Regions from separate parts of the Pantoea sp. SM3640 genome, predicted to be linked through region 2. Evidence: predicted binding sites of a transcription regulator. Region 2 holds the regulator's gene; the other holds the start of a gene.
The links. Region 2 encodes Fur, which represses iron uptake genes when iron is present. Its sites were predicted from a motif close to ATAATAATGAGAACNACTATCAA; they were not measured.
Positions count from the first base shown of each region.

Region 1 (3,975 bases), 1.7 Mb from region 2:
AACACGCCGCCTGCCGGTAACTACAGCGACAGCGTGGTGGTCGATTTGTCTTTTTAAAGGGAAGCGCTGGCCGGCGTCGCGCTGTGGCGCAACTGATACTGTTTCACCATCCGGCCAATCAACAGTGTACCGATCAGCCCGCAGACGGCAGCAAAGGTCAGCCAGACGCCCGGCATCGCCTTATCACCGGTGGCGTGGATCAGATAGCTGGAGATGGCAGGCGTGAAGCCGCCAAACAGCGCCGTCGCCAGACTGTAGGCCATAGAGAAACCGGCGGCGCGCACCTCAGCAGGCATAATCTCCGCCAGATACACCACCATTGCCCCGTTGTAACTGGCATAAAGAAACGACAGCCACAGTTCCGCTTCCAGCAGATGAGCAAAGCTGGCCGATCCCACCAGCCAGTGCAACACCGGCCAGGTGGTCACAATCATCAGCAGGGTAAAAATGATCAGCAGCGGACGGCGACCGACGCGGTCCGACAGCGCGCCCATCAGCGGCAGCCAGAACAGGTTTGAGACACCCACGCAGAGGGTGACCAGAAACGCCTGCTTATCGCTCATCATCAGCACGGTTTTACCAAAGGTCGGGGTAAAGGCAGTGATCATGTAGAACATCACCGTAGTGGTGACCACCATCAGCATACCCGCCAGCACCAGTGCCCAGTTGCTGGCAACTGACCGCATAATTTCCGTCATGCTCGGATGATGTTTACGTTTGCTGAACGCTTCGGTCTCTTCCAGCATCCGGCGAATGTAGAACAGGAACGGCACAATCAGGCAGCCGACCACAAACGGGATACGCCAGCCCCACTCCGTCACCGCCTCTTTCGCCAGCAGATGATTGAGCATCAGGCCCAGCAGGGCGGCAAAAATCACCGCAATCTGCTGACTGCCTGATTGCCAGCTGACGAAAAAGCCTTTGCGACCTTTCGGCGCGACTTCCGCCAGATAGACCGATACGCCACCCAGCTCAACCCCTGCCGAGAAGCCCTGCAACAGGCGTCCCAGCAGAATCAGAATCGGTGCCGCCGCGCCCAGCGTGGCGTAGCCTGGCACCAGCGCAATGGTCAGGGTACCTATCGCCATTAAGCCCAGCGTCAGTAATAAGCCTTTACGACGACCATGATGGTCGATGTAGGCACCCAGAATGATCGCCCCCAGCGGGCGCATCAGGAAGCCGGCACCAAAGGTCATCAGGGTGAGCATCAGGGAAGCAAACGGGTCATCACCGGGAAAGAAGGTTTTGGCGATGGCGGTGGCGTAATAGCCAAACACCATAAAATCGTACATCTCCAGAAAGTTACCACTGGTGACGTTAAAGATGGTTCGGGCAGCACTTTTCGGCGGCTTTTGTAAAGACGGGGTGTGACTCATAACGGCTTCCTGTTGTTTTTTAGCCGTTTTAGCCTGCCTGAGGCGAGATTAATGTGACCTGGCTCACCATTGCACTTTACAATTCTGTGTACATAAGTAACAACCAATTAACAATTCAGATCAGCCAGCATAAGTGAGCCGCCAGGCGGCTGATCTGCCTGATTTTATCTGGCTGAAGAGTCGCCATAAAAAAAGGCGACCTTAACAGTCGCCTTTTCATGTTGCCGGATAACCCGCTATTTCTTCACGGTTTCCATGCCCATCAGGCCGATTTTCAGGTAGCCCGCCGTGCGCAGCTTATCCATGACGCTCATCAGCGTTTCATAATCTACCGACTTGTCAGCCTGGAAGAAAATGGTGGTCTCTTTGTTGCCCTGCGTCTGGCTGGTCAGCACGTTAACCAGCGAGTCCGGGGTTACCTGATCGTTACCCACGTAAAGCTGTTTATCTGCTTTAATCGACAGATAGACCGGCTTTTCCGGACGCGGTTGCGGCGCGCTGGTGGAAGCAGGCAGATTAACGCGCACATCGACCGTAGCCAGTGGCGCGGCCACCATAAAGATGATCAGCAGCACCAGCATGACGTCGATAAACGGCGTCACGTTGATCTCATGCATTTCACCATCGGTTTCCAGATCGTCGTTTAATCGCATGGCCATAACAACTTACCCTAAGCGCAGTTTCTGGGCGGTCGCAGGACGCGGAACCTCTGTGGCGACGGTGCCCAGATCGATATCACGACTCTGCAGCAGCATCACCTGCGCGGCGACATCACCCAGCGAGGCTTTGTAGTTGGCAATCATGCGGGCAAAAACGTTATAGATGACGACGGCCGGGATCGCAGCAACCAGACCAATCGCGGTCGCCAGCAGCGCTTCGGCAATACCCGGTGCCACCACCGCAAGGTTGGTGGTCTGGGTTTTCGCGATGCCGATAAAGCTGTTCATGATGCCCCAGACGGTGCCGAACAGGCCGATAAACGGAGCGACAGACCCGATGGTCGCCAGGAAACCGTTGCCACGACCCGCATGACGGCTGAAGGCGGCTACGCGGCGCTCAAGGCGGAAACTGGTGCGATCTTTAATGCCGTTGGTATCTTCCACGCCAGCCGACAGTTCAAGTTCATTCTGCGCATCGTTCAACAGCACCACAGAGTGGCTGTGCCCGGTAAAGGCTTTGGCAATGCGGGCGGCGTCATTCAGATTGCGGGCTTCGCCCAGTGCCAGTTGCTCACGCTTCAGGCGACGCTTAGCCGCGCTGAGTTCGGCATATTTGCCGAAGAAGATCGCCCAGGTCACCACTGAGGCCAATAACAGGCCAATCATGACCACCTTTACCACGATATCGGCATGTTGATACATGCCCCAAACGGAGAGGTCCGTTTGCATCAAATCACTGGCTACCACGCTGCTTCTCCAACTTCTGATTCAGGGATGCGAAACAAGCGCAAATAATAGCAAAATGGCGGCGAATTGATAGTCGTTCTCATTACTATTTACAAAGCTGATCCGCCCTATTGACCTGATGTTGAGCAGGTTCAGGCACGGTTTATGAGGATGTTTCTAAAATGTGAAGCCGCATGAAAATTTATTAAAACAACGTTTCAAAATGTGATGGAATTCATTCAATCAGCATTGCTGCATTTTACTCAGACACGTTTTCACTATGCTGGCTCCTTACGGCCCTCTGCGGTTAGCCCTGACCGCAGGCCGTCTTACCTCTGCGGGAGACAATATAATGAGAATGATGAAAACATGCGTGGCCAGTGCCCTGGCAGCGATGATAGCGAGTGCCACCGCCACGGCACAGGTGATTAAAGTGGCTGAAGTGCAGCCTGCCGGTTATCCCACCGTGGTCGCTCTGCAACACATGGGCGACAAACTGAAACAGGCCACCGATGGACGGCTGGAGATGAAGCTCTACGCCGGTGGCGTGCTGGGTGATGAAGATCAGACGCTGCAACAGGTGCAGCTGGGGGCTATCGATATGATCCGCGTCTCGCTGGCCCCGGTCACCTCGATTGCCCCGGAAACCAGCGTGCTGACCCTGCCCTACATTTTCCGCGACGTTGACCACATGCACAACGTGCTGGATGGCGATATAGGCCGCGAGATTGCCGACAAATTCGATAACGATCCCAACGCCCGCATGGTGTTCCTGGGCTGGACCGATGCCGGTGAGCGCAACATGATCACCAAGAAGCCACTGGTGAAGCCGGACGATCTCAGGGGCATGAAAATCCGGGTGCAGAACAGCGCCATCTCGCTGGCAACCCTGAAAGCGATGGGCGCCAATCCGGTGGCGATGGGCGTCAGTGAAGTGTTCAGTGCGATGCAGACCGGCGTGGTTGATGGCACCGAAAACAACCCACCAACCTTTGTCGCCCATAACTATATGCCGGTCGCGAAGTATTACACCCTCAGCGGCCACTTTATCCAGCCAGAGATGATCCTGTTTTCAAAACGCGCCTGGGATCGCCTTAAGCCTGAGGATCAGGCGCTGCTGAAAAAGCTTGGCAAAGAGGCACAGGATGAGGAGCGCCAGCTCTGGGCGACCTATACCGAAGCGTCGATCGCCAAAATGAAGGCGGGCGGCGTCA
Region 1 is NZ_CP064872.1:468,773-472,747, reverse strand. It holds gene IV493_RS02320 (spore coat U domain-containing protein) at 1-57, shown strand, start outside; gene IV493_RS02315 (MFS transporter) at 54-1,376, opposite strand; gene exbD (TonB system transport protein ExbD) at 1,613-2,035, opposite strand; gene exbB (tol-pal system-associated acyl-CoA thioesterase) at 2,042-2,764, opposite strand; gene IV493_RS02300 (TRAP transporter substrate-binding protein) at 3,114-3,975, shown strand, end outside.
Region 1: a site for Fur is predicted at 2,849-2,871, ahead of exbB (tol-pal system-associated acyl-CoA thioesterase). Genes of this name have one in related genera too.

Region 2 (3,975 bases):
GGCGAAGCGGGTGCAGTCTGACCGGCAGTGAACTTCAGCATACGACGCAGAATGTCGGATGCGCTTTCACCAATGTGTTGCGTGTGGCTGGCAATATAACGGTAGAGCTCTTCGTCAACTTCGATCGTTTTCATCTTATTCCGTACGGTTCTTTCTCATGACAGAACCACCTGTTTCCTGAAAAGCTCTGAGTATAGTCAGGCAATTCAAAGGATGTGCGGGTTCTAACATCAGGATTATAAAGTTAAATTCAGGCGGGTTGTTAGCAATCAAACGGTTTACGGGCAAAAGTCAGAATATGTCCTAATGCCGCCGGAACCGGCGCGCCTGAAAAGGTGAAACCATGATAACCTAAGCACAGGTCTCAAACTTAAGAACTTTGCTATGATTTTGAACGCCCGTTTGCAAACTGAACAATCCCCTGCTGATTCCTTACCTGTCGTGCTTATCCACGGCCTGTTTGGCAGTCTGGATAACCTTGGCGTGCTGGCGCGTGGGCTCAAAGATGCCGGGCCTCTGCTGCAGGTTGATGTCCGCAACCACGGACTCTCACCACGATCTGACGAGATGAACTACGCTGTAATGGCGCAGGACATGGTCGATACGCTGGATGCGCACGGCATTGAACGCGTCGCGGTGATCGGTCACTCAATGGGCGGGAAGATCGCCATGACCATGAGCGCGCTGGTGCCGGACCGCATCGAGCGGCTGGTGATGATTGACATCGCTCCGGTCGACTACCAGACCCGCCGCCATGATGAGATTTTTGCCGGTATTCGTGCTGTAACCGACGCAGGCGTCTCGTCACGCAGTGAGGCGGCGAAGATTATGCGTACGCTTATCGATGAAGAAGGGGTGATTCAGTTCCTGCTGAAGTCATTTCAGGCGGGCGAGTGGCGCTTCAACGTCCCGGTGCTGTGGGATAACTACACCACGATTTCGGGCTGGCAGCCCGTTCCGGCATGGGATCATCCGGCACTGTTTATTCGCGGAGGCGACTCCAGCTATCTGGACAACCGCTACCGCGATGCGCTGTTGCAGCAGTTCCCGGCCGCGCAGGCACATGTCATTGGAGGCGCGGGACACTGGGTTCATGCAGAGAAACCCGATGCCGTTTTGCGCAGTGTCCGTCGCTTTTTTGCGCTTTAAAAGCAAATAGATGGCGGCAAAGGTTTAGGATTGGCGTCCGGAGTAAGCGTGAAGTATGATGGCGCGCTAAAATTTTGCCGCGCGTCCGTTTTGCTGCGGCAATAGCCAATAATTTATAATCTGCGCGGTGAGTGACTGGCGCCCGCCCCCATTCAGTTTTACTAAGCCATGGCAAAAGAACAGACTGACCGCACGACGCTCGATCTCTTTGCTGATGAGCGCCGCCCTGGTCGCCCCAAAACCAGTCCGCTTTCGCGTGATGAACAGCTGCGCATCAACAAGCGCAATCAACTCAAACGTGACAAAGGACGCGGACTTCGTCGTGTCGAACTGAAAATGAACAGTGAAGCCGTCGATGCGCTCAACACGCTGGCAGAGCAGCGCAATCTCAGCCGCAGCGAGCTGATTGAACAGATGCTGCTGGCACAGCTCAAACTGGATTAATGCGGGCAAATCGCACGCAGGAGCAAATGTCGGGGCTTTAACCGTTCACCGGTTTTCTCTCGTCTGCTATTATTCGCTGAAATGTGCTGCGGCACACATCTCATTATCAGGATTTAAGAGGTTATTTTACTCATGGCACTTGTAGGCATCTTCTTTGGCAGCGATACCGGCAATACCGAAAACATTGCAAAAATGATCCAGAAACAGCTGGGTACAGACGTTGCAGAAGTGCATGACATCGCGAAAAGCACAAAAGAAGATCTGGAAGCGTTTGATATCCTGCTGCTGGGCATTCCGACCTGGTACTACGGTGAAGCGCAGTGCGACTGGGATGACTTTTTCCCGACGCTGGAAGAGATCGATTTCAACGGCAAGCTGGTTGCGCTGTTTGGCTGCGGCGATCAGGAAGATTACGCGGAGTACTTCTGTGATGCGATGGGCACAATCCGTGACATCATTGAGCCGCACGGTGCCGTGATTGTCGGACACTGGCCAACCGAAGGTTACCACTTCGAAGCCTCAAAAGGTCTGGCCGATGATACCCACTTCCTGGGTCTGGCCATTGATGAAGATCGCCAGCCTGAACTGACTAACCAGCGCGTAGAGCAGTGGGTTAAGCAGATTTCTGATGAACTGCAGCTGAAAGATATCCTCGAAGCCTGATCCTGCCCGACTCAATGTGAGCGCCAGCTCACATTGAGGCAATGGAAATTCCTATAGAAATAATAGCCACATTTTTTTAACTTTCTCCGTTTAATCTGTAGAATACCCGCATCGATCTTCCGCTTATTTCTCAGGCGGCAAGACTAAGCGATGTACCAACAGACATCTGCCAGAATCCTCCCCGGCCCGGTGACCTATCCCCCACAGCCCGTGATGATTCAGGCACGCCCTCTGGTTTTCATTTCATCGCTTCAGTTCTATAATGAGACGCAAATGAGAATGAGCGCAGATCGACATTCAAGGCGACAAGCCACAAAAGTGAATATAGTGACAGGACAAAATCCGCATGACTGACAACAACACCGCATTAAAGAAGGCTGGCCTGAAAGTGACGCTGCCCAGACTGAAAATTCTGGAAGTGCTTCAGGAACCTGAGTGCCATCACGTCAGTGCGGAAGATTTGTACAAACGCCTGATCGACATCGGCGAAGAGATTGGCCTGGCTACCGTTTACCGTGTTCTGAACCAGTTTGATGACGCTGGTATCGTGACCCGTCATAACTTTGAAGGCGGCAAATCTGTCTTTGAACTGACGCAGCAGCATCACCACGATCATCTGATCTGCCTGGATTGCGGCAAAGTTATTGAGTTCAGCGATGAGTCGATCGAAACGCGTCAGCGCGAAATCGCCACCCGTCATGGCATCAAGCTGACCAACCACAGCCTCTATCTCTATGGACACTGTACGCTGGGCGATTGCCGGGAAGATGAAACCCTGCACGACCAGTAACGCGAACTGAAATAAAAAAACCGGTGAATTCACCGGTTTTTTTTCGTCTGTCCTGGGCTGTGATATCAGGCGACCAGCGTCTCCTGCAGATAGCGCCAGCGTGGAATGGAGCTGCTGCAGTCCAGTATCGCCAGCGAAATACGGCTCTGATTATTGCCATTCATCATCTGCATTTCGCGATACTGCACGGTGATCTCTTTCTCATGATGAGAAAGGATGACGTGCTCGCAGGTGGCAATACGCATCCCTTCGCGCTGTCCCTGCAACTGCCTGAAGAGTTCCTCGACCTCGTTCAGATTGCACTCTCTGCCCTTTGGAGTGACCATGCGGAATTCAGGATGGAAATAGGACATCAGCAGCTCAAAACTGTCATCAGATCCGGCAGGCTGGTTAAAAATACGTTCAATGAGCTGATGTAAAACGACCACACTGTTTCTGGCTTCCTGGGCGAGAACTGTCATTTTTTTTCCTTCTGTAACCCGCTTTGCAACCTCTGAGAGCGCATAGCCTACCTGAAAGCGGATAATTCACATCCGGAAATTGATTAATTTTTTTAAACTCAGATTTCTCTCACAATGCGGCATTTAATCGGTTGCGGTTAGGTCAGAATAATCGTCGGCAATGATTAAAATCGGGGCAACAAAAAAGGGCGATAAATCGCCCTTTTGTCATTTTATGAGGTCAGCCTCAAAAAAATTTATTCGCCGGTTTTCGCCCAGGTATCACGAAGACCGACGGTGCGGTTAAACACCAGCTGCGACGGTTTAGAGTAAACGCTGTCGGCACAGAAATAACCTTCACGTTCAAACTGGAATGGAGTGGTCGGTTCTGCATCGCGCAGGCCCGGTTCCACAAAGCCCTGTTTGATCGCCAGTGACTCAGGATTGATTACCGCCAGGAAGTCCTCTGCCGCGCCCGGATTTGGCACA
Region 2 is NZ_CP064872.1:2,728,970-2,732,944, forward strand. It holds gene seqA (replication initiation negative regulator SeqA) at 1-134, opposite strand, end outside; gene ybfF (esterase) at 385-1,149, shown strand; gene ybfE (LexA regulated protein) at 1,318-1,593, shown strand; gene fldA (flavodoxin FldA) at 1,726-2,256, shown strand; gene fur (ferric iron uptake transcriptional regulator) at 2,603-3,046, shown strand; gene IV493_RS12730 (hypothetical protein) at 3,112-3,507, opposite strand; gene glnS (glutamine--tRNA ligase) at 3,744-3,975, opposite strand, start outside.